4 regions of the Knoellia sp. p5-6-4 genome follow, and region 4 is predicted to be linked to each of the others. Evidence: riboswitches for the same ligand, from Rfam matches in the RefSeq annotation. Region 4 holds a riboswitch; each other region holds the start of a gene.
The links. A riboswitch is a leader RNA that binds a small molecule or an ion and turns the genes downstream of it on or off. The one in region 4 is predicted to bind S-adenosylmethionine.
Positions count from the first base shown of each region.

Region 1: it holds a riboswitch for S-adenosylmethionine, as region 4 does, so the genes downstream of both, P2F65_RS02050 (homoserine O-acetyltransferase) here and P2F65_RS10430 (cyclic-phosphate processing receiver domain-containing protein) in region 4, are expected to answer to the same signal.
Region 2: it holds a riboswitch for S-adenosylmethionine, as region 4 does, so the genes downstream of both, P2F65_RS14085 (aminotransferase class V-fold PLP-dependent enzyme) here and P2F65_RS10430 (cyclic-phosphate processing receiver domain-containing protein) in region 4, are expected to answer to the same signal.
Region 3: it holds a riboswitch for S-adenosylmethionine, as region 4 does, so the genes downstream of both, P2F65_RS02180 (bifunctional o-acetylhomoserine/o-acetylserine sulfhydrylase) here and P2F65_RS10430 (cyclic-phosphate processing receiver domain-containing protein) in region 4, are expected to answer to the same signal.

Region 1 covers NZ_JARGZF010000001.1:420,981-428,460, forward strand. The annotation lists gene P2F65_RS02040 (RNA polymerase sigma factor) at 1-1,232, opposite strand, end outside; gene P2F65_RS02045 (universal stress protein) at 1,498-1,899, opposite strand; gene P2F65_RS02050 (homoserine O-acetyltransferase) at 1,955-3,109, opposite strand; SAM riboswitch class IV at 3,129-3,239, opposite strand; gene P2F65_RS02055 (DUF4192 domain-containing protein) at 3,304-4,386, opposite strand; gene P2F65_RS02060 (YkvA family protein) at 4,495-4,905, opposite strand; gene P2F65_RS02065 (EcsC family protein) at 5,034-5,756, opposite strand; gene P2F65_RS02070 (sulfurtransferase) at 5,830-6,708, shown strand; gene P2F65_RS02075 (SufE family protein) at 6,716-7,189, shown strand; gene P2F65_RS02080 (IclR family transcriptional regulator) at 7,203-7,480, opposite strand, start outside.
Region 2 covers NZ_JARGZF010000002.1:544,088-551,567, forward strand. The annotation lists gene P2F65_RS14070 (ion channel) at 1-342, opposite strand, end outside; gene P2F65_RS14075 (multidrug effflux MFS transporter) at 388-1,683, opposite strand; gene P2F65_RS14080 (DNA translocase FtsK) at 1,800-4,478, opposite strand; SAM riboswitch class IV at 4,824-4,936, shown strand; gene P2F65_RS14085 (aminotransferase class V-fold PLP-dependent enzyme) at 4,979-6,379, shown strand; gene P2F65_RS14090 (helix-turn-helix domain-containing protein) at 6,761-7,480, shown strand, end outside.
Region 3 covers NZ_JARGZF010000001.1:451,260-458,739, forward strand. The annotation lists gene P2F65_RS02170 (multicopper oxidase domain-containing protein) at 1-796, shown strand, start outside; gene P2F65_RS02175 (histidine phosphatase family protein) at 804-1,415, shown strand; gene P2F65_RS02180 (bifunctional o-acetylhomoserine/o-acetylserine sulfhydrylase) at 1,549-2,871, opposite strand; SAM riboswitch class IV at 3,039-3,153, opposite strand; gene P2F65_RS02185 (DUF6318 family protein) at 3,647-4,108, shown strand; gene P2F65_RS02190 (hypothetical protein) at 4,390-5,052, shown strand; gene P2F65_RS02195 (alpha/beta fold hydrolase) at 5,057-6,430, opposite strand; gene P2F65_RS02200 (dihydrofolate reductase family protein) at 6,648-7,205, opposite strand.
Region 4 covers NZ_JARGZF010000001.1:2,146,901-2,154,380, reverse strand. The annotation lists gene P2F65_RS10460 (metalloregulator ArsR/SmtB family transcription factor) at 1-191, shown strand, start outside; gene P2F65_RS10455 (SRPBCC domain-containing protein) at 188-694, shown strand; gene P2F65_RS10450 (cupin domain-containing protein) at 887-1,201, opposite strand; tRNA gene P2F65_RS10445 (tRNA-Lys) at 1,493-1,565, shown strand; gene P2F65_RS10440 (GYD domain-containing protein) at 2,111-2,431, opposite strand; gene P2F65_RS10435 (class I SAM-dependent methyltransferase) at 2,631-3,389, opposite strand; SAM riboswitch class IV at 3,490-3,599, shown strand; gene P2F65_RS10430 (cyclic-phosphate processing receiver domain-containing protein) at 3,638-4,066, shown strand; gene P2F65_RS10425 (alpha/beta fold hydrolase) at 4,035-4,829, opposite strand; gene P2F65_RS10420 (hypothetical protein) at 4,918-5,832, shown strand; gene P2F65_RS10415 (response regulator transcription factor) at 5,846-6,502, opposite strand; gene P2F65_RS10410 (sensor histidine kinase) at 6,495-7,480, opposite strand, start outside.

The sequences.
Region 1 (7,480 bases), 1.7 Mb from region 4:
ACCTCGACCATGTGCACCGGGATGCGGATGGTGCGCGCCTGGTCGGCCATCGCGCGGGTGATGGCCTGGCGGATCCACCACGTCGCGTAGGTCGAGAACTTGTAGCCCTTGGTGTAGTCGAACTTCTCGACCGCGCGGATCAGGCCGAGGTTGCCCTCCTGGATCAGGTCGAGGAAGAGCATGCCGCGACCGGTGTAGCGCTTGGCGAGGGAGACCACGAGGCGCAGGTTGGCCTCGAGAAGGTGGTTCTTGGCCTTCTTGCCGTCCTGGGCGATCCACCAGAGCTCACGCTTGAGCTTCATGTCGATCTTCTCGCCCGAGTTCAGCTTCTCCTCGGCGAACAGGCCGGCCTCGATGCGCTTGGCGAGCTCGACCTCCTGCTCTGCGTTGAGGAGCGCGACCTTGCCGATCTGCTTGAGGTAGTCCTTGACCGGGTCTGCGGTGGCACCGGCGGTGACGACCTGCTGGACCGGGGCGTCGTCCTCGTCGTCGTCGCGCAGGACGAAGCCGCCCTCCTCCTCGACCTCCGCGGTCTTGGCGGTGGCGGCGCCACCCTCCGCGTCCTCGGTGTCGTCCTCGATGACGACCTCCTCGAGCTCGGACTCGACGACGTCCGTGGGCTCGACCTCGACGTCCTCCTCGACGTCCCCGGGCTCGGCGGCCTCCGTGCTCTCGGTGCCGGGCGCGGCCTTCGAGGCGGCGGCCTTCTTGCTGGCCGCCTTCTTCGTCGCGGCCTTCTTGGCCGGAGCCGCCGCGGCGGCAGAGGCCTCGGCGGTGGTGCTGGCCTTCTTGGACGCGGCCTTCTTGGCGGCAGGCGCATCGGTGCCCGCGCTGGCCGTCTTGGCCGACGCGGTCTTGGAGACCGTCTTGGCTGCCGCCTTCTTCGTGGCGGTCTTCGCCTCGTCAGCGGTGGCGGTCTTCTTGGCGGCCGTCTTCTTCACGGCGGCCTTCTTCGTCGAGGCGGAGGCGGTGCGCCGTGAGGACGAGGTCGCCGCGACGGCGCGCGTCGCGGTGGCGGTGTCCAGGGTGATCGAGATCCCCTGCTCCTCGAGGGAGCGCAGAACGGCCTTCATCCGCTTGGGCTCGACCTCGGCGTCGACCAGGGCGGTGCGCAGCTGCTCGCTGTCCACCGACCCGTTCGTGCTGCCCAGGAGGACGAGGTTCTGCAGCGCGGGGTGCGCGAACTCCTTGGGGAGGGGACGGGCCGGGCTCTCGGAGGCGTTCTTGGACACAGGCGACACGGACTACCTTTCGTCGCGGACAGAGCAGCGCACGCCATCAGGGCCGAAGCGCACGACCTTGACAACAACAGTGGGGGCGGAAGTATTCACGACAACCGGCTCGTGGTGCCCTGCGGTGACCTGTTCGCCGGTATGCGTAGGTGACATTGTAAAACCATCGGAGCCCCTGCTCTGGCACCGGAGCCCGAAAAGGCCCCTGGGATCAGCCCCTCGCGGGGCCCCGGGGGCCTTTCACAGGTGGCGTCGAGCGTGCGGCTCAGGCCTCGGCCTTGACGGCCAGGACAGGGCACGACGCGTCGAGCAGGATGCGCTGGGCGTTCGAGCCGAGGATGAGCTTGCCGACGGGAGTGCGCCGACGCAGGCCGATCACGATGAAGTCGGCCGAGACCTCGTCCGCGACGGCGATGAGGTCCTCCGCGGGCTCGTTTCCGCGGACCAGCTGGCGCACCTCGTGCTCGATACCGACCTCGTCAAGCTCCCGCTGGACGTTCTGGAGCTCCTTCTCGAAGCGCTCTGCCTCCTTGCCGTCGTAGTCCTTGCCTCCGCGGTTGGAGTTGATGACGATCAGCTTCGTCTTGCGGAGCAGGGACTCGTCGGCAGCGCGACGAAGAGCTGCGCGACCTTCCTTCGTAGGCACATAACCCACAACGATGGCCACTGAAACCTCCTTGGTCGACGTCCGGCGCGCTTGGCGAACGCCCGGTGCGCAGACGCTACCGGATTTCCCCGGTGCCGGCCGGTCGCCCGACGGCCTTGCGCAGGATGGCGCCCACCTGCTCGGTCTCGATGAGGAAGCCGTCGTGGCCGTGGGGGGAGGCGATGGTGAAGTGCTCCGCGTCGGGCACAGCGGCGACGAGCTCCTCGGACAGCCGTGGCGGGTAGAGCCGGTCTGAGTCGACGCTGGCCACGACGAGCCGGCCGGTGATGCGCTTCAGGGCGGCGGCGACACCGCCTCGGTCGCGGCCGACGTCGTGGGAGTTCATCGCCTCGGTCAGCACCAGGTAGGAGTTGGCGTCGAAGCGCCCCACGATCTTGCCCGCGTGGTGGTCGAGGTAGCTCTCCACGGCATACCGACCGCCGCCGCCGAGCGGCTGCTCGCCCCCTTGGGGAAGCCTGCCGAACCGCTCGTGCAGCTCGAGCTCGCTGCGGTAGGTCACGTGCGCGATCCGGCGCGCGATGCCCAGGCCGTGATCGGGACCCTTCTCGTGTTCGTAGTAGTCGCCACCGTGGAAGTCCGGGTCGCTGCGGATGGCGAGCAGCTGCGGCTGGCACCAGGCGATCTGCTCGGCGGTGGCGTAGGCCGTGGAGGCCAGCACGATGGCGGTGGCGACCCGGTCGGGATGGGTGACCGCCCACTCCAGGGCCCGCATCCCGCCCATCGACCCGCCGAGGACGGCGCTCCAGCGCTCCACGCCGAGGTGGTCGGACAGCCGCACCTCCACCGCCACCTGGTCGCGGATCGTCACGAAGGGGAACCTGCTGCCCCACGCCAGCCCGTCGGGAGCCGTCGACGAGGGGCCGGTGGTGCCCTGGCAGCCCCCGAGGACGTTGGCGGCGACGATGAAGTGGGTGTCGGTGTCGAACGGGCACCCCGGTCCGATGAGCCCGTCCCACCAGCCGGGCGTGGCGTGCCCGGGCCCGGGCCGACCCGACACGTGGCTGTCGCCGGTGAGGGCGTGCTCGACGAGGATCGCGTTGTCGCGGGACTCGTTGAGGGTGCCCCACGTCTCGTAGGCGACGGTGACCTCGGGGAGCCACCCGCCCGCCTCGAGCTCGACGGCACCGACCGAGACGAAGGACCGGTCCCCCACCGGGTCGCCCTCACGCCAGGCGCCCATCGAGAGCCGGGGGCTGGACGTCGTGGTCATCTGCGAAGAACTCCTGTGGCAGTCGCGCTTGCCGCGACGTCGAGCCACGGCCCGGTCCTCACCCGGGGCACCCCACCGCGAGGAGGGTTGCCGTCCAGCGAGCCGGGGCTTGGCACTGGAACTCGTGACCTGCTCGACAGCATAGGACGCCCTCCCCCAGCCCCCCTCCCCTGTCCGATCTCTGGACGGCTGGTTCAGGCGGTCTCGCGCGGTCGGATGGCGAGGTCCACCATGCGCTCGAGGAGTCGGGCCAGCCGGTAGCCGGGCTCGACCTCCAGGGCCCGCTGGAGAGCCACGCGGGTCAGCGCGCCGTCACCCAGCCACCAGGTGAGGTTGGCCAGCACGGTCAGCGCGGGGGCTGCGTGCTCGTCCGGCAGCATCCGGCACAGCTGCACGAGGCGTGCCTGCAGGCGCCGGCCCGCGACTGCGCCCTCGGGGCTGGGCGACGCAGCTGCCCACGTAGGCGGCTGGAGGCAGCTGCGCAGCTGGTCGACGAGGTCGTCGTCGAGCGCGTCGAGGGGCAGGGTGCCCGGGCACAGCCACCCGATCAGCCCGTCGCGCAGTGCGAGGTCGCGCAGGGCCACGGCGCAGTCGGCCACCTCCTCGGCGGCGAGTCCCTCCAGTGGAGGTCGGGCCGGTGACACGTCGCACACGACCGCCCAGCGCGAGAGCTGACGCAGCCGGCGGACCGCCTCCTCGCGGGTCCCCAGCACCCGCAGGTGGCGACCCGGTGCCTGCTCCGCCGTGACCATCCCCCGAAGCACCTCGGCGACCTCGGCGCAACGGGCTGGGTCTGGGGCGATCTGGCTGCGCAGCGCTGCGCGGTCGCGCACGGGCGCCATCTCGAGGCCGACGAAGTCGGCGACGGCAGGAACCTCACCCGGCGCGGGCAGGGGCGTCCCCTCACCGGGGCAGCACCCCGTGCCACAGTCCGGCGCGAACCACCGGCCGTCCCGGACGACGAGCCGGTCGAGCGCCGCGATGCCGAGTCCGCCACACGCCGCGTCGAGTCCGTCGAGCAGCGGCATGGCTGCCCCGGCAGCGGGCTCGTAGCCCACGAGCAGCACCGAGTCGGGCTCCTCGCGGGCGAGCGCCGTGAGCAGGGAGGTGACGGCGGCCTCGACGTGCTGCTCCGGCGGCAGGTCGACGCGCTGGACGAGTCCGATGGCCCGGCCCGTGAGGGCGACCACGACCACCGCCTCCTCGGGGTGGTAGCCGAGCTGGAAGGGAAGGGCGGCGAGGATGTCGGCGGGGCCGCGGAGCCGGATCGGGTTCATGGACCCACGCTTGCGGTCCCGCCGGCACCTCAGGGAGAGCCCGCCGCGCACCTGTGCACGACGTGGCGGACCGGGCACCACCTGTGCACAACCAGCCCGGTCAGCGCCTCAGCGGATGACCTCGCCGGGCACCGTCTCGGACCAGCCGGCTCCCGTGGGACGGCCCCCGGCAGCCGGGCCGTGGTCCCCGCTGGTCGCGCCTGCGCGCTCCCACGCGAGGAACGCGTCCGTCTCGTTGACCACGGTCGCGGCGATCCAGGTGGCCACCATGGCGTCGTCGGCGAGCCCGAACAGGGTCAGGAAGGCCTCCGGCACGAGGTCGACCGGCGAGAGCACGTAGGCAGCGGCGGCGGCGACGAGGAACAGCTTGCCGGTCGTCGTCCCCCGGTACTCGCCGCGCAGCGTGGCGCGCAGGAGGCGAGGGAGGGCGGACAGCCGCTCACCGAGGCCCGGCCCACCGGGCCGGACGGCTGAGCGAAGAGCAGTGGCGAGGGTGCGGAGCACTCCCCAGCGGGACATGGCCATCGACGATCTCTCCCTACATCCGGGCACATTCGGCCGGACACGTTGCCAACGTGCGGGGACCCCTGGGCATTCCCGGCGCGCCCACGGCATACCGCGCGGGCCAGGTCGGCCCACCCGGGCGGTCAGTGGCCACGGATGCGGCGCGGGAACTCGTGACGGGCCTGCTCGGAGATCCGCTTGAGCAGGTAGGCGTCCAGACCGGCGCCGACAGCCCCGCCGACGACCGGCAGCGCCTTGCCCATCCGCACGAGCGCCTTCTTGCCCACCTGGCTGAGCAGGCGGAAGGCGACCGCCTTGTTGACGACCATGAGCGCCGGGCCGGGCAACCGCTGGGCGGCCAGGTTGGACAGCCGGCCCGTGGCCGTGACCCCTGCCTTCTTGAGCAGGTCGTCGGAGTCGGCGCCGACCAGGGTGAGCAGCACCGCGGCGCGGATCTCCGGCTGGCGGATGTCGTAGCCGCGCGCGGAGGCGACCGCGGCCACCATGCGGGTGGCGACGAGGTAGAACTCGACGACGTTGGCCGGCAGCGCGACCGGCAGCGTGACGAACCCGCCGAGTCCCGTCGCGAAGCCACCGGCGGCCGCGAGCTTGAGGTGCGAGGAGATGATCGCGTCGATGGCCTGCTCGCTGTCGGGGTGGTTGGACAGCGCGACGTCGGCCACCTGCTGGGCCGAGTGGAACGGGCCCTTGCCGTCGATGCCCGTGTCGAGGACGGACTCGATCAGGCGCACCACGCTGTTGCCGAACGCGCCGTGGTCCTCGGGCCCCGCGCTGGCCTGCTCGAGCGCCGAGGGCCGCTTGTCGGCGGTCTTGGTGTCGTCCTTGTCCATGCCCAGAATGCCCATGATCGCCCTCTCTGATGACGGTCCGCCCATCCTGCCACGGGCACCGCACCAGCGCCGGTCTATCGTTGGCTGCATGGCCGACGTGCAGACCCCGGAGCCCCGTTTCGCCGAGTACGCCCACCCCGAGCGCCTCGTCTCGACCCAGTGGCTGGCGAGCCGGCTGGAGGCCGGCAACCCCGACGGCGTCGTCGTGCTGGAGTCCGACGAGGACGTGCTGCTCTACGACACCGGGCACATCCCCGGGTCGCTGAAGCTCGACTGGCACCAGGACCTCAACGACCAGCTCACCCGTGACTACGTCGACGGCGAGCAGTTCGCGAAGGTGATGTCGGCGCGAGGGATCGGCCGCGACACGACCGTCGTCATCTACGGCGACAAGAACAACTGGTGGGCAGCCTACGCCCTGTGGGTCATGACCCTCTTCGGCCACGAGGACGTGCGCCTGCTCGACGGCGGCCGCGCGAAGTGGATCGCCGAGGGTCGCGAGCTGACCAAGGACGTGCCCTCCCCGGCCCCCGCCGACTACCCCGTCGTCGAGCGCGTCGACGCCCCCATCCGCGCCTTCAAGGACGACGTGCTGGCCCACCTCGGCGGGCCCCTGGTCGACGTCCGCTCCCCCGGCGAGTACTCCGGCGAGCTGCTGCACATGCCCGACTACCCGCAGGAGGGCGCCATGCGCGGCGGGCACATCCCCGGCGCGAAGTCGGTGCCGTGGGCGCGTGCCGCCAACGAGGACGGCACCTTCAAGTCGCGTTCCGAGCTCGAGGCGATCTACCTGGAGGAGCAGGGCCTCAAGCCCGAGGAGCCGACCGTCGCCTACTGCCGCATCGGTGAGCGCTCCTCGCACACGTGGTTCGTGCTGACGCACCTGCTCGGGTTCGACAACGTCCGCAACTACGACGGCTCGTGGACCGAGTGGGGCAACGCCGTCCGCGTGCCCGTCGAGAGGTGAGGTGCCCGTGACCGCCGCTGTCGACACCACCGGCCTCCCGGCCGCCCTCGCGGAGATCGCGGAGGACTTCGCCGATCTGCCTGTGGCAGAACGACTCCAGCTGCTCCTCGAGTTCAGCGAGGAGCTGCCCGAGCTGCCCGAGCGGTATGCCGGTGCGCCCGAGAAGATGGAACAGGTGCACGAGTGCCAGTCGCCGCTGTTCCTGACCGTCGAGGTCGACGAGGAGTCGTCACCCGAGCCCGGCAAGCGGGTCGTCTCGCTGTTCTTCTCGGCACCTGCCGAGGCACCCACCACGCGCGGGTTCGCCGGCATCCTGCACCAGGGCCTCGACCAGCTCACGGTCGACGAGATCCTCGCGGTGCCCGAGGACGCGCCCTACCGCTTCTCGCTGGCCGAGGCCGTCTCGCCACTGCGGCTGCGCGGCATGGTGGGCATGCTGAGCCGCATCAAGCGCCAGCTCGCCCTGAAGTCCCGGGCCTGAGGACGCCGGCTCCTCAGAGGTCGGCGCCGAGGGCCTTGGCCGCCGAGACGACCTGCGCGCTCAGCACGTCGAGGTCTGCCTCACCGCCGTACACCACGCTGAGGGCGCCCACGCACTCGCCGGTCGAGTCGTGGACCGGTGCCGCGCACGCGCTGAAGCCGGCGATGACCTCGCTGGTCGACCACGCCCAGCCACGGGACCTCGCCTCGCGGACCCTCGCGCTGTCCGAGTCCTGCCCGGGCCGACCCGCGAGGATGGCGATCCCGGGGGCGCCGCGGGTGAGCTCGTGGC
Region 2 (7,480 bases), on a different contig from region 4:
GTCGTCGAAGAGGTACCGCACGAGGCCGTAGGCCGTGTAGCCGTAGAACAGGGCGTGGAGGATGGACGACCACAGGCGGATCACCTCACTGCCCGGGTACACCGCCTCGGCGACAGTCAGGACCATCACTGGGATCCCGAGGGTGATGGCGATCCAGGTCAGCGCCGGGGTGGCCCGCACGGCCCAGACCGCGACGGCGAGGACGAACAGCCCGAACACGCCGAGCACGGCGCGCCCCACAGGGGTCTCCCCGGCGAACGGGTACGCCAGCACGGCGATCAGCTGGGCGGCAAGGAGCACACCCGAGGGATGCGCCTTCACGGTGGTCATCCAGTCGGACATGGCGGACACCCTAGGGCGTGACCCGCCTCCCGGCTCGACGCGGCGTCAGTCCTCGAGCACCGACACCCGCAGGGTGAGGGCAGCCACGACGGCTGCGCCGGTGGCCGTGGTGGCCATGACCAGCGCCATGGGCACGGCTGAGCCCGACCCCAGGGCGCCGATGACCGGTGCGGCCGCGCCACCGATCACGAACTGCGAGGCGCCCAGCAGCGCCGCGGCGGTGCCGGCGGCCTCGCCGTGCCGGGTGAGCGCCAGCGCGGGGGTGTTGGGCAGCGTCAGGCCGCAGGCGAACAACAGGAACCACAACGGCCCGAGGACCAGCGGCAACCCGCCGACGCCGGTGACTGCGGCCGCGAGCAGCACGAGGGCGGAGACTGCGCCGATGCCGACCCCCGCCCGGACGATGTCGCGCGGGCCGAGACGGCGCAGCAGGAGGGGGTTGAGCTGGGACCCGGTGAGGAAGCCCAGCGAGTTGAGCCCGAAGGCGAGGCCGAACTGCGCGACGCTGAGGCCGTAGATCTCCTGGAGCACGAAGGACGAGCCACCGATGTAGGAGAAGAGGGTGGCGAACATCAGGCCCGAGATCAGGACCAGCCCGACGAACGTGCGGTCGCGCAGCAGCGACGCGTAGGTGCGCAGCACCGGCAGCGGCTCGAGACGACGGCGACGCTCGGGCGGCAGGGTCTCGCGCAGCAGCAGCGATGCCACCGTCACGAGCACCACCCCGGCGAGGGAGACCAGGCCGAAGACCCCGCGCCACGAGGTGTGCGCGAGGACGGCGCCTCCGATGGTCGGCGCCACGATGGGGGCGATGCCCATGACGAGCATCAGCCGCGAGAGCAGCGTGGCTGCCGCCGAGCCGGTGAACAGGTCGCGCACCGTGGCCATGGCCACCACCGAGACCGCGGCGTTGCCGAGCCCCTGCACGACACGAGCTGCGGTGAGCAGCTCGACGGTGGGGGCGAACGCGCAGGCCACCGACGCGACGATGTGCAGCACGAGGCCGGCGATGAGCGGCTTGCGGCGGCCGACGGCGTCGGCCAGCGGGCCGACGAGCAGCTGGCCGAGGCCGAGGCCGAGCAGGATCCCGGTGAGGGTGCCCTGCACCTGCGACTCCGTGGCCCCGAGCTCGTCGGCGATAGACGGCATCGCGGGGAGGTAGGTGTCGATGGTGAGCGGCCCGATCGCGATGAGGGCGCCGAGCACCAGCACGAACCTCACGTAGGAGCGGCCGCGCGGCGCCTCGAGCATCACCGGCCGCGGGCGGCGGACGCCCCGGCGGCTGGGTCGCTGCGCCGGGTCGGTGGGTCCGGGAGTCAGCTCAGTGGTCGGCGCAGTCACGTCGGTGGCCAACGCAACCGAGTGGGCTCACTATTCCGCGCCGTCTCATTCCACGGCGTATGCCGGTGGAGCACCGTTGGTGCCACCACGGCGTACCGGGGTCGTGGGGCCGATGCTCAGCCGCGCTCGGTGAGCGACCAGGCGTCCTCATCGCTCTCGCCGTCCACCTGCTCGTAGGCGTCGAGGTCGGGGCCGAGGTCGCGGGCCGCGTAGGCGCCGACCGCGACCTCGTCGGTGCGGTCGACCGAGCCGTCGGTGACCGCCCCCGCGCCGTCGCCGTCGAAGACCGGGTCGGGGTCGGGGACGTCCTCGCCGCGCATGAGCGCCAGCGTGGTCGGCAGGTCGTCGGGCTTGACCAGCACGTCGCGGGCCTTCGAGCCCTCCGAGGGGCCCACCACGCCGCGGGACTCGAGCAGGTCCATGAGCCGCCCCGCCTTGGCGAAGCCCACCCGGAGCTTGCGCTGGAGCATCGACGTCGAGCCGAACTGCGTCGTGACCACGAGCTCGGCGGCCTGCAGCAGCAGGTCGAGGTCGTCGCCGATGTCGTCGTCGATCTGCTTCTTGGCCGCGACCACGGTGACGTCGTCGCGGTAGTTGGGCTTGAGCTGCTCGGTGACGTGCTTGACCACGGCGTGGATCTCGGACTCGGTGACCCAGGCGCCCTGCACGCGCATCGGCTTGCTGGCGCCCATGGGGAGGAAGAGCGCGTCACCCTGCCCGATGAGCTTCTCGGCGCCGGGCTGGTCGAGCACGACCCGGCTGTCGGCGAGCGAGGAGGTGGCGAACGCCATCCGCGACGGCACGTTGGCCTTGATGAGGCCGGTGACGACGTCGACCGAGGGGCGCTGGGTGGCGAGCACCAGGTGGATGCCGGCGGCGCGCGCGAGCTGCGTGATGCGGACGATCGACTCCTCGACGTCGCGCGGCGCGACCATCATCAGGTCGGCGAGCTCGTCGACGATGACGAGCAGGTACGGGTAGGGGTGGATCTGCCGCTCCGACCCCGGCAGCGGCTTGACCTTGCCCGCGCGGACCGCCTTGTTGAAGTCGTCGACGTGCTTGAACCCGAACATCGCGAGGTCGTCGTAGCGGGTGTCCATCTCCCGCACCACCCACTGCAGGGCCTCGGCGGCCTTCTTCGGGTTCGTGATGATCGGGGTGATGAGGTGCGGGATGCCCTCGTAGGCCGTGAGCTCGACGCGCTTGGGGTCGACCAGCACCATGCGCACCTCGTCCGGTGTCGAGCGCATGAGGATCGAGGTGATCATCGAGTTGACGAAGCTCGACTTGCCGGCGCCGGTGGCGCCCGCCACGAGCAGGTGGGGCATCTTCGCGAGGTTGGCGATGACGTAGCCGCCCTCGACGTCCTTGCCGACGCCCATGACCATCGGGTGCTCGTTGCCGCGGGCCGCCTGGCTGCGCAGCACGTCGCCGAGGCTGACCTTCTCGCGGTCGGCGTTGGGGATCTCGATGCCGATCGCGGACTTGCCCGGGATCGGGCTGAGGATGCGCACGTCGGCCGAGGCCACGGCATACGCGATGTTCTTCGACAGCGCGGTGACGCGCTCGACCTTGGTGCCCCGGCCGAGCTCGACCTCGTAGCGGGTGACGGTGGGGCCGCGGCTGAACCCGGTGACCTGCGCGTCGATGTCGAACTGCTCGAGGACCTGCGTCAGCGACTCGACCACGCGGTCGTTGGCGGCGCTGCGGGTCTTGTGCGGCGACCCGGGCTCGAGGATCGCGTTGTCGGGCAGGGTGTAGGTGATGTCGCCGGCGAGGGCGAGCTGCTCCACCCGCTGCGGCAGCGGCGTCGTGGGTGGGGCCTCGAGGGCGGCCTTGACCTCCACCGCCGGACTCTGGGCGGCGCCACCGGGCTCCTTGGTCGAGCTGGGGGCCAGGACGCCAGGCGTCGTGGGGCGCTTCTGGCCGGGGCGCAGCCGCTTGCCGTCCGGGGCGACGACGGCGGCCTGCTCGAACGGCATGTCGCCGTCGAGGTTGCCGTCGGCGTCGGGGCCGATCTTGCGTCGCTGCCGCTTGGGCTTCTCCTCCTCGGGCTCCTCGACGGGTGTGCCGCGGTGCAGCAGGTGGTCACGCAGCTCGGCGAGCCGCTCGGGGATCATGTGGACCGGCGTCGCGGTCAGCACGAGCAGCCCGAAGAAGCCGAGCATCAGGAGGATCGGCACCGTGCCGTAGACGCTGACCGCGGCCTCGAGGGGGCTCGAGGCGAGGAAACCGATGATGCCGCCCGCGTCACGCATGGGGTCGGCGCCGTCCGGCGGCTGCGGGATGCCCTTGGCGACGTGCACGAGGCCGGAGGCCGCGAAGGAGAGGGCCCCGAGGCCGATGCCGATCCGGGAGTTGGCGGTGGACTCGTCCGGCGCCCGGAGCAGGCGCAGGCCGAGGAAGAGCAGGGCGAGCGGCACGGCATACGCGACCCGGCCGAACGTCCCGGCGACGACGGCGTGGACGACGTCACCGACGACGCCCTCGAACGCCCACCACTCGCGCGCGGCGACGACGATGGCCAGGCCGATGAGGGCGAACCCGAAGCCGTCGCGGCGGTGCTCGGGCTCGAGGTCACGGGCGCTGTGGCCGACGCGGCGCACCGCGCCGCCGGCGACGTGCGCCATGCCCATCCACGTCCCCCGGATCGCGCGCAGCGGCAGCGGCAGGCCGCCGCCCTTGGCCTGCCCGCGCGGGGCCGCCTTCTTGGTGGCGGGCTTGCGGTTGGCCGGGCGCGTGGACGTGCTGCGACTCGTCGAAGAGCGCGCGGAGGTGGACGGACGTGTCGCCATGCTCCGCACGGTACGCGATCGCCTCTGCGGAAACACGCGTCACACGCGCCACAGCGAGCGGTTTCTTGCCCGCGACGGCATCCTCCGAACGGTGGACCCGCCTATCGGGATTCGGCCATTTCCGCAGGTCAGGGCACCAGCGTCGGCGCGGACGTGCCACCCTGAGGGTGCGTCTGGCGGGGCCTGCGTCGACGCTCTGGCGGGAGCGTCGACGCAGGCAGGCCTGGCCACCGCGCCCCTCGCCCCCGCCACGCCCGCTGTCCTTTGGGGCCGGGTCTCAGATGGCGGGAAACACCACCGACCTGGTGGCGCCGGGCGGACGTCGCTCGCTACCGTTCCCGCCAAGGTCATGAGTGCCAGCGCGCAGCCCCGGCTTGCTGGCCAGCAACCCTCCTCCGCGGTGGGGTGCTCCGGGTGACGACCGGGTCGCCTGCGCCCGCAGGTGGCAAGCGCGGACCCGCGGCCACTCCCCCGGGTCCACCGGACCCCAGGAGCACGCCGTGTCCATCGCCAGCACCAGCCGCAACCGAGCCCCCGAGACCCACACCGGGCAGGCCCACCACCGTCGCCACCTGCGGCCCGTGCCCGGCGAGCCCGCCGGCGCGGGCCCGGTGCCCCCGGTGGTATCGGCCGACCTCGGCGTGCCGACCCTGCACCGCACCGTGGTCGACTACGCCAACCTCGACCACGCCGCCTCCACACCGGCTCTCGTCTCGGTCAAGCAGGCCGTCGACACCGCCCTGCGCACCTACTCGTCGGTGCACCGGGGCAACGGGTATGCCTCGCGCGTGACGAGCCGGTGGTACGAGGCGGCCCGGGAGGAGGTCCGGCGCTTCGTCGGTGCGCGTGAGGGCGACGAGGTCGTCTTCACCCGCAACACCACCGACTCGTTCAACCTGCTCGCCCGCGCCCTCCCCCGGGGCACGGAGGTCTTCGTCTTCGAGGCCGAGCACCACGCCACGCTGCTGCCGTGGGCGGGCCGCACCACCCGCCTGCCGGTCCCCGGCAGCCTCGACGATGCGCGCGTGCTCCTGTCGAGCGCGCTCGAGCGCTCCACCGCCCGCCACCGCCTTGTGGTGATGTGCGGGGCCTCCAACGTCACCGGCGAGGTGTGGCCCGTGCGCGAGCTCGCCGAGGTCGCGCGCCAGCACTTCGCCCGGGTGGCCCTCGATGCCGCGCAGCTCGCCCCGCACCGCACCATCGACCTCGAGGCGCTCGGGGTGGACTACGTCGCCTTCTCCGGCCACAAGCTCTACGCGCCGTTCGGCGCCGGCGTGCTCGCGGGGCCGGGCGACTGGCTCGACCAAGCCGCCCCGTACCTCGCCGGCGGCGGCGCGACCGCCTCGGTCACCGAACGGGGCACGAGGTGGCACCGGGGGGCGGCGCGCCACGAGGCCGGCTCCCCCAACGTGATCGGCGCGGTCGCGCTGGCGGCGGCGTGCTCGACGCTGGCCGAGCACCGCGAGGCCGTCGAGGCGCACGAGATCGCCCTGGGCCGGCGGCTGACCGAGGGCCTGGCCGCCGTCGACGGCGTGCAGACCTACTCGATCTTCGGCCCCGACCACGAGCGGGTGCCCGTGGTGGCGTTCACGGTCGACGGCCTGGACTCCTCGCTCGTGTCGGCAGCCCTCTCCGCCGAGCACGGGATCGGCGTGCGGGACGGCAAGTTCTGCGCCCACCTCCTGGTGGACGCCCTGCTCGACGACCCGTATGCCGCCGGCCCGGCGACCGCGGTCCGCGCCAGCGTCGGGCTGGCCAACACCGCCGAGCACGTGGACCGGCTGCTGTCGGCCGTGGCGTCGCTGGCCGCCCGGGGGCCCGCCTTCGAGTACGAGCGCGGCCCTGAGGGCTGGACGCCGGTGTCCGACCCGCGCGACCTCAGCCTCCCCCGCCCCTGGTGAGGCGGGAGCAGGCCGAAGGGTCAGCCGGGTCAGGACCAGCGCGGTTGCTGGTCGCGGGGCGTGCCTGGCGGCGCCTCACCGTGGTGCGAGGTCCCACCTCTCGCGCCAGGACAGCACTCTTCACGCGAGAGCTGGGACCTCACGCACGTGGGGCGCTTGGGCCAGGCGGCGGAAGAGGTCAGGACCAGCGCGGGTGCTGGTCGCGGTCGAACCTGGTGTCGACCCCGTAGATCGGGGCGAGGATCGCGATGGTGACGAGAATGGCGAGAACGATGAAGAAACCCATGGCAGAAATCTTGCGCCCAACCTGATTACCGCCACGAGTGGCAGAAATGCCATCTCCCATAGATTTTCCGCCATCTCCTGTGTCACGCTGTCGGCATGCTGCACAACGTGGCCGTGCCCCTGGTCAACACAGTCTCCCCGTTCGAGTTCTCCGTCGCCTGCGAGGTCTTCGGCCTCGACCGCACCGACCAGGGCGTGCCGCCCTTCGACTTCGCGGTCTGCAGCGAGCAGCCGGGGCAGCCGGTCCCGACCGAGATGGGCTTCACCCTCACGGCCCAGCACGGCTTCGACAGGCTGGCCGAGGCCGACCTCATCGTGGTGCCGGCGTCGCGGCCGCGACAGGCCCCCGTCCCCGCGCCGCTCGTCGAGCAGCTGCGGGCTGCCGACGAGCGGGGCGCCTGGGTCATGTCGCTGTGCAGCGGCGCCTTCACCCTGGCCAAGGCCGGGCTGCTCGACGGCAGGCGCGCCACGACGCACTGGATGAACACCAACGAGCTGGCCGAGGAGTTCCCCGCCGTCGACGTGGTGCTGGACGTGCTCTTCGTCGAGGACGGCAACATCATCACCTCGGCCGGCACCGCCGCCGGCATCGACGCGACCCTCCACCTCGTGCGCAAGGAGCTGGGCGCGACCGTGGCCTCCGCGATCGCGCGCCGCATGGTCGTTCCCCCCCAGCGCGACGGCGGTCAGCGCCAGTACGTCGAGGCGCCACTTCCCGCGATCGAGGCCGACTCCCTCCAGCCGGTGCTCGAGTGGGCCACCGAGAACCTCGCCGAGGACCTCTCGGTCGAGACGCTGGCGCGGCGGGCCATGATG
Region 3 (7,480 bases), 1.7 Mb from region 4:
CCGTGTCACGCTCTCCGCCCAGCAGGTGGAGCGCGACGTGGCCGTCGGTGTCCGGCAGCAGCTGTGGACGTTCAACGGCACGGCACCGGGTCCGGTCCTGCGTGGCCGCGTGGGGGATCGCTTCGAGGTGACCTTGCGCAACGACGCGGGCACCGGGCACTCGATCGACTTCCACGCCGGTGCACTGGCCCCGGACGAGCCGATGCGCACCATCCTCCCCGGGACCTCGCTCACGTTCTCCTTCACGGCCGAGCGAGCCGGCATCTGGATGTACCACTGCAGCTCGATGCCCATGTCGCTGCACATCGCCAACGGCATGTTCGGCGCCGTGGTGATCGACCCACCTGCGCTGCCGCAGGTGGAGCGCGAGTACCTGCTCGTGCAGTCCGAGCTGTACCTCGGTGGGCAGGGCGAGACCGCCGACCCGGCCAAGGTGGCTGCAGAGAGACCGGATGCGGTGGTGTTCAACGGCTTTGCCAACCAGTACGACCACGACGAGCTCACGGCGAGGGTCGGCGAGCGGATACGTTTGTGGGTGCTCGACGCCGGGCCGAACCGCCCGAGCTCCTTCCACGTCGTGGGAGGCCAGTTCGACACCGTGTTCAGCGAGGGCGCCTACGTCCTGAGGCGTGGCCAACCGGGAAGCGTCGGGGGTGCGCAGGCGCTCGCGCTCCAGCCCGCACAGGGCGGGTTCGTCGAGCTCGAGGCCACCGAGGCAGGCCACTACCCGTTCGTCTCGCACATCATGGTGGACGCGGAGCGCGGCGCCCACGGAATACTGCGAGTCACGCGTTAGGAGAGACATGGCCGATCTGCAGTGCCCTGCCCGGATCATCCTGGCCCGCCACGGCGACGCCGCCACCCCGGACGGCGGTGGCCCGAGGTTGCTCACGTCGACGGGCGTCGACCAGTCCGAGCAGCTCGCGGGGCGGGTGCTCGAGCTGCGCGTGGCCGCGCTGTGGGCGAGCACCATGGAGCGGGCCCAGCAGACGGCCTCGATCGTCGGCGAACGCCTGGGCCTGCCGGTCGTGTCCGACGACCGCCTGCGCGAGCTCATCAACGACGATCGCTGGACGCCCCCGCTCTGCGACAAGGACGAGCCGGGCGACGTCTATGCGGCCTGGCTCGACGGTGACCTCGACGGCACCATCTTCGGGGAGACGGGACACGACGTCATCGCCCGGCTGCGAGACGTGGTGGAGGAGGTCGCCGACCGGTTCCGCGGCGAGGCCGTCCTGCTGGTGTCGCACGGCGGCATCATCGAGCTCGGGCTGAGCCATCTGTGCCGCAACGTGACGCCCTCGTTCGTCGACCGCCACCCGCTCGGCAACGGTGAGGCCGTCGAGGTGGAGGTGGACTCGTCGGGCTGGGTGTGCACGAGGTGGGCCGGAAAGCCCCTACCACTCCCTCTCTAGCAGGGGTTCTCGTCTCGTCCGGGCACTCGCGGCATGCCCGTGACAGACCCGTGGGGCTGGGTGGCGACGCGCGCTCGGTCCCAGCCCCACGGCATACCCCTGCTTGTCCCCCTGCTCCTTCCCCTGATCCCCGTCAGGCGTTCTTGGCGGCGGTGAAGCCCTGCTCGAGGTCGGCGATGATGTCGTCGATGTGCTCGATGCCCACGGCGAGGCGAACGAGGCCGGGCGTCACGCCGGCGGCGAGGCGGTCCTCGTCGGGCCCCTGTGAGTGCGTCGTGGACGCCGGGTGGATCGCCAGCGATCGGACGTCGCCGATGTTGGCCACGTGGCTGTGCAGCGTGAGGGCCTCGACGAAGCGCTTGCCCGCCTCCAGGCCACCCTTGATCTCGAAGGCGAGCACGGCGCCGGCACCCTTGGGGGCGTAGGTCTTTGCTTTGGCGTAGCTCTCGTGCTCGGGCAGTGAGGCCCACACGACACGCTCGACCTGGTCGTTGCCCTGGAGGAACCTCGCGACCTGGTGGGTGTTCTCGAGGTGTCGGTCGAGGCGAAGGCTGAGCGTCTCGATGCCCTGCGCGATGAGGAAGGCGTTGAACGGGGAGATGGCCGCACCGAGGTCGCGCAGCAGCTGCACCCGTGCCTTGAGGATGAAGGCGAGGTTGGCGCCAAGCGCGCTGCCGACCCCGAGGTCCCGCGCGAACACCAGCCCGTGGTAGCTCTCCTCGGGGGTGTTGTAGTTGGGGAACTTCTCGGGATCCCTGCCGTAGTCGAAGGTGCCACCGTCGACGATGACCCCTGCGATCGAGGTGCCGTGTCCCCCAAGGTATTTCGTCGCGGAGTGCACGACCACATCCGCGCCCCACTCGAGCGGGCGGATGAGGTAGGGCGTGGCGATCGTGTTGTCGACGACGAGGGGGACGCCGTTGTCGTGGGCGACCTTTGCCACGGCCTGTATGTCGAGCACCTCGGACTTGGGGTTCGAGATGGTCTCGGCGAAGAACAGCTTCGTGTTGGGCCGCACCGCCGCCTTCCAGGACTCGACGTCGTTGGGGTCGTCGACGAAGGTGACCTGGAGCCCGAACTTCGGCAGCGTGTGCTTGAGCAGGTTGAAGGTGCCGCCGTAGAGGCTTGGGCTGGCGACGACGTGGTCGCCGGCTTCGGCGATGTTGAGGATCGCGAGGGTCTCGGCGGCCTGGCCCGAAGCCACGAGGAGCGCGCCGACGCCGCCCTCGAGGGAGGCGATGCGCTGCTCCACCGCGTCCTGCGTCGGGTTCATGATGCGGGTGTAGATGTTGCCGAACTCCTTGAGCGCAAAGAGGTTCGCAGCGTGGTCGGTGTCCTTGAAGACGTAGGACGTGGTCTGGTAGATCGGCAGCGCGCGGGCGCCGGTTGCGGCGTCGGGTTCCTGTCCCACGTGGATCTGCCGGGTCTCGAAGGACCAGTTCGGGGTGTCGCTCATCGGTGGTGTCCTCTCACATCAGGTTCGGTATGCCGTGTGTGCACGAGTCGGGGCTTGCGCCCGAGACGCCCGTCGGACTGCGGTCGTCGTACGTGCCGGAGCCCTTGGGGCGTCACCGACGGCGGTGATGAGCACCGTCGGTGACGGTGCGGGACACGTGATGAGGTCTCCCGCGCTTGCGATCGACGTCATGCCGCTCGCCAGGTCTTCACCCGGGGCACCCCACCGCGGTTGGAGGGTTGCCGGCCAGCGAGCCGGGGCTTGGCGCTGGCACTCATGACCTGCCGTGATGATAGGCATAACTCTCAGACGCAGTGCACGCCTGTCTCTCATGGCGGACGGTGCAATCGGGTGGCGCGCGGGCTTCAGTGGGCACAGGCTCCTCGTGGGGACACCTCACAGGGGATGCAGAGGTGCCGGCCCCACAACACGGGGACCGGTCCCCTCTGCACTTGACGTCGTTTCGGACGTGACGTGACCCGAAGCCGCCCCCACTCGTTGGCCCAGGTGGGAGCCAGTCGGCGAGACACGGCTGTGGAAAGACCAAATGGTCCCAATGCGACAGATCCGTAGACTCGGCTCCACAGTGTGCTGTGAAGGGCAGCGCCCTCCAAGGGTCGAGATGGGGAGAGTTTTGGCCGGATACGCGAGAGCCACAGTCTTCGGTGTCGGCGTTGCCGCGGCGCTTGCGTTGGCGGGCTGCAGTGACGGTGCCGGCGCGCAAACGGGGCCCACCTCCTCGGGACCGTCGAGCAGCGCGACGACGAGCGCGACGGTGTCCAGCTCGGCCACGACGTCTCCGCCCTCGCCCACTGCCGCCGTCAGCATTCCCGCCGCGGCGCGTCAGCACACAGAGGAAGGCGCCAAAGCCTTCGCGAAGTTCTATCTACTGACCTATTCCAAGTCGGCGTTTAGCGCGGACGCGGCCTCCCTTGAAGCCCTTAGTAGCGACTCGTGCGGAGGCTGCAAGTCGCTCATAGACCTCGTCAATGGTTATCGCGCGAAGAACCAGCACGTTGATCGGGTTGCGCTGACGGTGGACACAACCATGCTGCGCCCCGAGGGAACGTCCGAGCGACCGGTTGTAGACGTGCTGGCGAAAGATGCACGAAAGCAAGTGCTGAACGCCGACGGCAGCGTGGCGAAGGTGGTGGCGGCGGCCAGCATCAACTTCAGACTGACTATGCGCTGGGATGACAACAACTGGGAAGTCGATGACCTGCGGGTTGCACAATGACGTCGCGGCTGTTGGCATCTGCAACGGCAGTGGTCCTGTCTGGTGCAGCCGTAACCTCGACGGCAGGGCCTGCGAGCGCCGGAGGAGTTCCTACGCCACCTCCACCCGCAACTGAGGTCACCAACGACACCATCGGTGCGGTCACTGCAGATGGGTTCATGACTCCTGTCCAGCCAGCGACACCGAAGAATTCGGCCAATGCCGAGCCTGCCCGCAACGGAGACAAGCCTGCATACGAGTACCGACTCACGCTGGCTTGTGGCTCGAACCGCGTTCGGAGCATGGAGGGCAGCAGTGACGTCACGAACTGCTCGTACGCCCTGACCGCCTGTCGATATCGCACTCCCCCTTCGGACAAGCCGCTGTACTACCTCTGGCGTCGCACGGCAGAGCCGGCGAACAGCCCATGGCAACTCGTCGGTGACATGTGCGGGACCGAGGCCGCCCCTGCGGCCGCTGCGCCTCCGCCCATCCCCACGATGGGGCAGATTCAACAGGCATTTCGCCGCCTGCCTTTCTCGAGGCCGACGGTTCGCATCGAGCCCAAGGGCAACGTCACCCTGGTCAACCTCCCGACCTTCTACGAGGGGACCTGGCCGAGTGACAGCGGCCTGCAGCCCGGCGAGGTCAGCAAGCCCGTTCAGCTCCTGTCCTGGTCGGTGGAGTTCAAGATCGACTCAGAGTCCTACAACTTCCACTACGGCGACGGCTCCTCCTCCGGCACCGTGAAGGACGCCGGTGGCGGCTACCCCGACGGCAGCGTCAAGCACACCTACACCCAGCCGATCGAGGCCGCTCAGGTCCGCGTCGACTCACGGCTGACCGGACAGTTCCGCGTGAACGGCGGCGACTGGATCGACATCGACACCGTCGCAGACCTGCAGAACGAGCCCGTCACCACGCTCGAGGTCCGTGAGGCCAAGGCGCGCCTGTACACCAACTGAGGATTCAGGGGTGCGTAAGCGGTGCCCCGGTACGCAGGGCTATGACGACGTCGTGGATCGCTCGGGTGACGGCTGCGGCGTGGACCGGGTCCTCCACAAAGCCAGCGTGGGTCGCCCCTGCGACGACCCGATGAAGGCTGTTGGCGGACAGCCTGACTGTCTGGTTCTGGTCAGCCATCCACCCCTTGGAGTTTCCGCGTTCGGCCGTCAGGACGATCAGTGGCTTCGCATCGAGGCTGCGCAGGCTCCCCGCCTCAGCCGCGGATCGACTTGCGACGCCGTACTCATCGAGGACTCCGGCCATTCCCTTCGCGGTGGCGGCGGTGGCACGGGCATCGTCCCGGTACTGCGGCGGTAGATCCGAGTAACTGGTGTCGGCGAGGATCCGACCAAGCCCGAGCCGAGAGGTCGTCGCGAACAACGTGGACGCGTGCTTCACAAGGCTGTACGAACCCGCTTTGGGTTGGGAGACGGGCTTGTTGTTGGCGGCGGTGGAGTCGACCAGGACGAGTCCGGCAACCTCGTCGGGATACATCGCGGCATACGTCCGCACGTACAGTCCGCCGAAGGAATGCCCGGCCAGCACGTACGGACCCGGAACATGTGCGCGGTCCAGCAGCGCATGGAGGTCTGTGGCGATCTGCGCACCATCGGGCGGACTCGCAGCAGGATCGCTCCAACCACGCCCCGCTCGGTCGTACACGCAGACCCGGCTGTCACGGGCCACCGCGGGAGCGATCAACCCCATCGACGCCGCCGAGCCGCCCGCACCGGGCTCGAGAATCACGGTCGGGCCGTCAGAGCCAGTGCAATCCAAGTGGAGTCGGTACGGTCCCACGTCGACGAGCTGCCCGCGCATGGCAACCGTCGGTGCGGTGGACTGGCTTATCCTCTCGTAGGCCCCGCCCAAGGCGAGGAGCACCAGGACGACCAACACCGGGTTCAGCAGCCACACCCTGGCCCGGCTGTGCATGTCGCGCCTGGCGCGGGTCCATGCCCAGACCACCAAGACCAGCAGCGCGGGCGGCCAGACCCATCCCAGCGCGTCCACCACGGGGTCGGGGGCCACGAGCACCATCACCCCAGCCACCGCCATGAAGACCGCGGGCGATACGGCCCAGCGTTGTGGCTGCTCGGTGAACCGAGTGGACAGCACCGCCAACAGCGCCCACCCGATCGCAAAGCCGAACAGCACCATCGCAGCGGAGAAGTTCACGTCCACCGCGCCCACGGGTAGGAACGGAAGGACGAACGCCGCTACGAGACCGGCAGCCAGCGACCCGACCACGACACCACCGAGATGCCTGCGCCGTGACCCTGGCCCAGCGGCAGCAACCCGGGCGGCGTCCGAGGTCTCGGACGCACTTCGCTGGGTCATGACGGATCCTCTCCCCTTGGTCGGGTCCACGCCCCCATCGAGCATGCGCCCCGGCGGCGCGAACCCGGAATAGCCCAACCGGGCCCACGCGGTGCCATCCGGAACGCATCGCCGGGATATGCCAGCAGCAGGGACTGAGATCGCCTTGCCACAGCCCAAGCGGCCAGTCTCCGCGCTGCCGGCTCGGCCCCCGGCAGCGTCACCAACCCGGTGTGGCTCAGCGGGACCGGTAGCGCGCGTAGATCAGCCCGCTGCCGAAGGCACGCTCCTCGACCAGCTCGAGATCGAGGCGCACCCCGCTGGGGAAGAACCGCTTGCCGCCGCCGACCACACTCGTGGTGATGAACAGGTGGTACTCGTCCACCAGGCCGGCCGCGATCGCCTGGGCCGCGAGGTTCGGGCCGTCGACGGTGAGGTCATGATCAGCCTCGGCCTTGAGCTCGCGCACCGCGTCAGGGTCGAACGTCCGCACGATCCTGGTCTTCTCGCTCGACACCGACTCCAGCGTCGTCGAGTACACGATCTTCTGCGCCGCCTGCCAGTCGCGCGCGTAGTGCAGGATGTGCGGCGGCACGTCGGGCAGTGTGTGCGCGGTCTCCCAGTAGACCATCGTCTCGTACATCCGTCGGCCGTAGAGGTACGTGCCGACGGGACGGAAGAGGTCGCCGATGAAGGTGTGCACCTCCCGGTCCTCGGCCCCGAAGCCGAGGTCGCCCTCCGCCGGCTCGGCGTAGCCGTCGAGCGAGGTGATCATCGAGTAGATGAGCTTTGCCATGCGTCTCCTCCGGGTACGAGCGCGTCAGCCTGCCAGCGGTCCTGCAGGCTTCGACCTCCGCACGACCCGGAACTCATCGTTGCCCACCTACGACCTCTGGTCACACCGTCATCCCCGGAGAATCGAGCCCTGCACTCCCATTGCATCGAGGAGCGCCCTGAGGCCGCGCTCAACTGGCATCTCTCAGAACCCGCCCGACCGTTGACAGCACGAGCACTTCTGGCCCCGCTACGTTGCCGCAATGGGTGGCGACAGCGGCGAGCCCCGAAGACGTC
Region 4 (7,480 bases):
ATGTGGCCGTCCTCGAGGAGGCGGGGCTCGTGGTCAAGCACCGGCACGGACGAGAGCAGCGGGTCTCGGGCCAGCCGGACGCCATCCGACGGGCCCAGGAGCTGCTTGCTGCTTACGAGGACCTGTGGCGCGGCCGGTTCGAGCGCATGGCCGACCTGTTGGACGAGGACAAGCAAGGAGAGAACGCATGAGCATCACCAGCATCAGCAAGGACACCGACCAGCTCACGATGACCGTGACCGCGGACTACGACGTGTCCGCGGATCGGGCCTGGCAGCTGTGGGCCGACCCCCGCCAGCTCGAGCGCTGGTGGGGACCACCGACCTACCCCGCCACCGTGGAGCAGCACGACCTCCGCGAGGGCGGGCACGTGGACTACTACATGACCGGCCCCGAGGGCGACCGGCACCGCGGGTGGTGGAACGTGCGCGAGGTCGAGGCGCCGCGCGTGCTGGTGGTCGAGGACGGCTTCGCCGACGAGTCCGGAGCACCCAATTCCGACATGCCCACCATGGTGATGCGGGTGGAGATCACCGACCGGCCGGGTGGGGTCACCGTGACCATCTCGTCGCGATTCCCCTCGCTCGAGGCGATGGAGCAGCTGCTCCAGATGGGCATGGAGGAGGGCCTCACGCAGGCCATGGGCCAGATCGACGCGATCCTCGCCGGCGAGCCCGCCCGGGCCCGTTCCTGACGGCCACCACAGGTCCACCCCGGGGCGCCACGACGCTCCGGGGTGTGGCCCGCGCCGGCGCGACACACACCACCATCGTCCCCCGGGCTTCAACAGAGTCGGTATGCCGCGACGGGCCGCCCGCGGCTCCCGCACCACATGGCGTGGGCCTGGGTCGGAAACGATCCGTCCGCCTGGGCGCGGCATCCCGCTTCAGGCCTCGTCGGGTCCGTCGACGTTGACCACTGCCTCCCCGCGTCCGGCTCGCACCACGATCACCGCGGCCTCTTCCGATGCCGGGTTCCCCTCGCGGTGCACGGTGTGCGGCGGCACGAAGACAAAGTCACCGGGTTGCGCGTCGATCACGTCCTGCCCGCCAGGTCCGGACTCCATGCGCAACAGCCCCGAGAGGACGTAGATGTGACTCTCGTAGTCTCCGTGGTGGTGCCACCCGGACACCATCCCGGCCTCGGTCGTGACGTGGCCTGCCCAGCTGCGATCCGTGCTGGCGGCCTGCTCCCGGTGCATGCCTGGTGTCACCTGGCCCTCTGAGCGATCTGCTGGCCGGATCAGCTTCACCCGCTTTTCGTCGCCCATTGCGCGCTCCCTGTTGCCGCGACTTGCCCACCTTCGACGCTGCTCTCGAGCGCGACGCAATGTCAAGGCGCCTGTGACGGGGTCGGTCTGGGGCACGCACCCCACGCAGCAGACGGACCCACCGGCCGAAGGCCACAACGGGGTATGGTCTCCTCGCGGTCAGGACGGTCGAACTACACCATGGTCATCCGAGGTTCTAGTGACCACAAACCCTGACCCCCCGGGCCTCTAGCTCAATTGGCAGAGCTGCGGACTTTTAATCCGTAGGTTGTGGGTTCGAGCCCCACGGGGCCCACAAACGCACAGGTCAGAAAGCCGCCGCCTTGGCCTCCGAGGCGCGTGTCCGACAGGGCGGCTTCAGCAGGGTGACGACGTGGCGGTAGTCGACATCCAGTCAGGCCAGTACAACGAAGGTGGCTTCGGCGACTTCCACGTCGACCTTTCCATCGTTCCGGCCGCCTGGTGGGCACGGACTCATGAGTGCGCTGGTGACACCCCGTGGGGCAGCGACAGCCCGAAGGGCAGGGCTCGCGAGTGGGATGGCTTGTACCGGATCCGTTCAGCGCCCGCTGGAGGCAAAGGCAGATCCGACGCCGCTTGGACCGTTGATGGAGTCGAGCAGGCGGCGTCGGTTGCGTCCGGATGACCTCGACCCTCCGTGGCGCACTCGATCCTCTGTTGGAGCTCCTGCGGCCTGGCCGGCTCCTCGAGGCCATCGAATCAGGACTCATTGATGACCAGACGCCCGTCAACGACCGCCCTGGCAGAGAGACATCGTGCGCGGTGTTCTATCGGCATTGCAGCCGGCCGCGGCTGATCCTGGTCGCCCGGGCTCCCAGCTCACTGGCCCGGAGGCGTGTAGTCGACCCTCTGCTCGGTCGCCTCGTCAACCTCCTCAGGAGTCATCAGGACGACGGTCCGGACATGGGCCAGCCCGCTGGAGTTCACGGCCAGGGCGACAGCGGCCGCGGCCTTGTTGTCCGGCAGCTCGCAGAGGGTGTACACGTCGTCCTCACCGAAGGCGAAGTCGAAGGTCACCATGCGTCCGCCCAGGTCAGAAGCGAGCTTCTCCACGACAGCCGCTCGGGCGCTGCCGCCCTTGGCCAGGACTCCCTTGGCTCCAGCGCTGTCGTAGCGCGCAATGATCATGTAACGGCTCATGTGGTCCTCCTCCAGGTCGCCACGGATGGGAGCCACGCTTCAACCACCACACCTGCGCAACAACCCCCATCGTGGTGAGCGACGGGTGAACCGGGACCACGCGAAAGCGAGCGCTTCGAGCACGCGGATAGGACGGTCCGATGACCGGTACTGCCGCCGCTCACCACGAAGGCAGCCGGGCGGCAAGGCGGCTCACCCGTCAGGAAGACGTAGACGGCCGCCGGAAGAGCGCCACCTGCAGGAAGTCGTGCGAGAAGGTCGGCTCCTCGTGGGTGTGGCCGGGCGGCATGAGCCGGGCGTCCACCAGCTCCAGCCAGGCGAACATCTCCGCCAGCTCATCCAGCGTGTACCCGACCCCGCCCTCGAGGTGCCCGTGGAGCAGCAGGTCCTTGTCCGACGCCGTGCTCCCCATCGCCCCGGCCGTGAAGGTGCAGATGCCGTACACGCCGTCCGGCGCCAGGGCAGCCGACAGCCCTTCCATGTAGGAGATCCGCCGGTGCGGCGCAAGGTGGTGGAAGCACCCCGAGTCGTAGACGAAGTCGAAGGGACCGCCGGCCACCGGCTCGCGCACGAAGTCCACCAGCCGGTAGTCGGGCCCCGGCCTCGACGCCCCCGGACCGGCGGCACCCGCCCTCTCCCTCCGCGACCGAGCCGTCTCCACGGCATACGGGGAGATGTCGATGCCGGTGACGGCAAATCCCTGGGCCGCCAGCCACGTGCTGTTGCGCCCCAATCCGCACCCGACGTCCAGGGCGGAGGACCCCCGTCCACCCGGCAGCAGGCCCTCCGCCTGCCACGCGGGCAGCGCCGCGTCGGGCAGCTCGGAGGTCAGCGGGTGCCCCTCTCGCTGGAACAGCCCGTCCCAGAACGCCGAAGCCGCGTCGCTGGTCCGCTCGGCCCCGTCGGCATAGAGACTGTCGAGCAGCTCCATCAGCTGGCCGTAGGTGGTCACGCGCACCGGGATTCCTCCTGCCTCAGACGACTCGCAGAGTCTGGCACGAGGCGGCCTTGTCCCCGACGAAGGAGCCCTGTCGGCGCTTTCTCCTACAGTGGAGACAGCTCAGGAGAGGCAACGACAAGTACCTGGCTTGTTGCCCGGCAACCTCCACCGCGGAGGTGCCCCAGGGGAAGAGCGGACCGTGCCGAACCCGGCCGGTAACAGCGGATCCGCAGCGCGCCAAGGGATCCCCGTCACCAGGAGGTCCTGTGCCTTCCAGCCACGCATCCGCCCAGCCGTCCGGCGACCACTCCGCCGACCGCCGACCACCCCGGCGGCCACTGACCGTTCTCGTCGACGACACGCGCGACTTCAAGGACGGCAGGCCGGCGCTGACGGCTCGCACCTCCGAGGAGGCGCTCGCCCTCCTCCGCGGGCTCGTCGACACCCCCATCGACGACCTCTGGCTCGACTACGACCTCGGTCTCGGCGACACGGCCCAACCCGTCGTCGACCACCTCGTCGAGCTGGCCGCAGCCGGCAGCCCCCAGTCGATCAGCACCATCCGCGTGCACAGCTCCAATATCCACCACGGGCACCGGATCTGCGCCGAGCTCGTCGCAGCGGGCTACCCCGCGCGGCGCAGCTACGCCGCGAACATGTGGGTCAGGGTGCGGTGGCAGGCGCCGCCGCGCTGACCACGTCGGCGACCTCCTCGGGGTGGGTGAAGAGGTTGTTGTGCGAACCCGGCAGCACCTCCACCCGTGCCGACGGACTGCCCGCAGCCGCTGCGACATCGGCCATCCACTGTTGTGGCGCAAACGAATCCGCCTCACCGGCGGTGAGCACGAGCGGCACCTCGAGGTCGCGCACCCGCTCCTCCGGGCGGTCGCGCCGCCCCGACCCGATGACGCTGACCAGGTCGGCGCGCAGGCGCGCGACGTCCCTGGCCGCGACCACCAGCTCTGCCGGGCTGTCCTTGCGGTATGCCGTGGCCGCGCCTCGCAGCAGCCCCGGCCATGAGCGGTGCTCGGGCCGGAAGGTCAGCCCTGCCAGCACCAGAGACAGGTCGGGGCGGTCGTGCTGGAGGCGGAGGGCTGCGCCGAGGGCGACCTGCGCGCCAGTCGAGTGCCCCACGACGACAACGGGACCGGCGAGGTCGGCCTCCCTGGTCCAGCGTGCTGCGGCCTCGCCCATCGGCTCGACCAGCGGTGGCACCCTCAGTCGGGGACGTCGCCACGCCAGCAGGTCGAGCACGACGCAGCGCAGCCCGCGCCGGGCCAGCACCTCGACGGTCGGCAGGGTGTAGCGCGGCAGCCCCAAGCCGGGCAGGAGCACCACCGTCGCGCGCGCCGGCGTCATCGGGGCGACCTCGATCGCCTGCACCCAGGCCGCGCCCACCCGGATCCAGGTCTCCCGCTTCCGGGTCTCGCCCTCGGGGGGCGCGGTCGCTTCATTCATTGCCAGCCAGCGTAGGTGTGACCAGCGCCGTCCACCTCTTCAGCGCGGGTCGAAGGAACTCCTGAGGTGCGGCCGACGTCCAACCGGCATGCCGCGCCAGACCATCGTGCTCACCGCCGTCGCCCTCCTCGCGGTGAGCCTGGTCACCGGGTGCGGCTCCAGCAACGGAGATGGCGCTCCGGCGGGCGATGCCTCCGCCCTCTTCGACCGGCGCGCCCGAGAGGTGGCGGCCGTCTGGACGGAGGGTGACCTCCTCGAGCGGTGGCGCACCAGCATCGTCCCCGCACAGGGCCTCACCATCGAGCCCGACTGGACCCCGCGTGAGACCCTCAAGGCCGCGTTCTACGGGGGCTGGGTCCGCACCGCAACCGCCCTGCCCACCACGCCGGGCACCGGGCAGGTGCGCCACCTGGACGGCACGACCGTGGAGGTCTACACGCTCGACGCGCAAGCGGCCTACGAGGCGATGGTGAACCCCCGCTCGGGCCCCTGCCCCACCCCGGCATCCGGCACGGGCTGTGAGTGGGTCACCATCACCGGCGCGCGAGCGGTCAGGACCACCCTCGCCACGGCCCGGGGCCCGGCGCAGGTGCCGGCGTGGGCGTTCACGGTGCAGGGCCTGTCCGATTCGCTGGTGCGCGTCGCCGTCGCGGAGGCCGCAGAGCCGGGCGACTTCGAGCCGAGCAGCCTCTCCGAGGCGCCTAGCGACGGCAGGCGCCGCCTGCTCTACGGACAGGACGTCGTCTCGGACACCGCCGACTCTCTGACGGTGACGATTGGCAGCGGCGACTGCGACACCGAGCGAAGAGAACACGTGCTCGAGACCGACGAGGTCGTCGTGGTCGGCGGGACGGCCCTCGCCCCACCGCCGGACCAGGCGTGCAACGCGATGCTGCGCCTCGAGGAGGTCACCGTGCCGCTGAGGACCGAGCTGGGCGACCGTCCGGTGCTCGATGCCGCCTCAGGTCGGCCACTCCTTCCCCAGGTCCTGCCGGACCGGTGACGCGGCGGGACCTCTAGAGGCCCAGGCCCGCCTCCCTCGCGCGCACTATCGCCTCGGCCCGGTCGGCCACGTGCAGCTTCGCGAAGATGTTGGAGACGTTGTTGCGCACCGTCTTCGGCGACAGGAACAGCGTCGAGGCGATCTGGGCGTTGGACCTCCCTGCGGCGACCAGCTCGAGGATCTCCCGCTCCCGTGCCGTCAGCTGCGGGAAGGCCTGCTCGGCAGCGGATCCCACCGCTGGCCCCGCGGCGAAGAAGTCGGCGATGCGACGGGCGATGGCCGGGCCGAAGATCGCCTCTCCTCGCGCCACGGCGGTCACGGCGCGTGTGATCTCAGCCTGGTTGGCGCCCTTGAGCAGGTATCCCCTGGCCCCGGCCTGCATCGCGGAGAACAGGGTGGCGTCCTCCTCGGCCATGGTGAGCATGACCACGCCGATGTGCGGGCTCGCGGCCGTGAGTCGGCGAGTCGCCTCGATGCCGTCGAGCCCGGGCATCTGCACGTCCATGACGACGACGTCGGGCTGGAGCTCGGTGGCCAGCGCCACGGCGGCGGTTCCGTCCTCTGCCGTGGCGACGACCTCGAGGCCGTCGACCGAGGCGAGCAGGGCGGCCAGCCCGTCGCGGTAGACGGGGTGGTCGTCGGCCAACAGCACCCGGATCGGCTCAGGCATCAGCAGCGGCTCCTGTCGTCTGCGGCGCTCCGGCGCCGGGAATCACGGTGCAGGGCAGGACCGCCCGCACGACGGTCCCGCCAGATGGCGGACACTCCACCGCGACGGTCCCGCCCAGCTCGGCGGCCCGCTCCCGGAGGGACAGCATCCCGACCCCCGCCGCGACATCACCAGGGATGCCGTGGCCGTCGTCGCGCACCTCGACCACGAGCGCGTTGCCCAGGTGCGCAGCACCGCCCCCCGGGCCCTTCCCGTGGAGGCCGAGACGCACCGAGCAGTGCCGGGCACCCGAGTGGCGCACGACGTTGTTGACCGCCTCGGAGGCAATCCGGAACGCCGCCACCTCGACAGCGGCCGGCAGGGACGCGCCGTCCACTCCGTCGCCCTCGACGGTGATCGACAGGTCCGGCGGTTCGAGCCGTCGGGCCAGCTGCGCGATCGCCCGCTGCAGGCCCAGCTCGTCGAGGGCGGGCGGCCGCAGGTCGTGGACCAGCCGGCGCACGTCGGCCAGCACCGCGGCGACGTCCGCGGTCGCCTGCTCGAGGAGGCGGTCTGCCTCGGCGGCGTTGCGGGAGGCCAGGTTTCGCGCCGTCTCGATGCGCAGCGTGACGGCCCCCAGACTGGGACCGAGGCTGTCGTGCAGGTCGCGCCGCAGCCGACGGCGCTCCTCCTCACGCGCCGTGACGAGCTGCTCGCGGATGGCCTGCAGGTTCGCGCTCAGCTCGCTCGCCCGCGCCGCCGCGGCTGCCTGGCGCACCACGTCGCCGAGCAGCCGCTGGTCGTGCTCCGACAGCTCGGTGCTGCCGGCGGGGCAGAGCGTCAGCAGGCCGACCCGCTCGCCGCGGTAGACCACCGGCAGCTCCACCGACCGGCCTGCTGGACGTCCGTGCTCGACCGCCTGCTTCTCGCCCGACGGGCCGTCGATCTCCACCCTGACGTAGGGCGAGCGGAACGCCTCACCGACCGCGCGGGCGACCG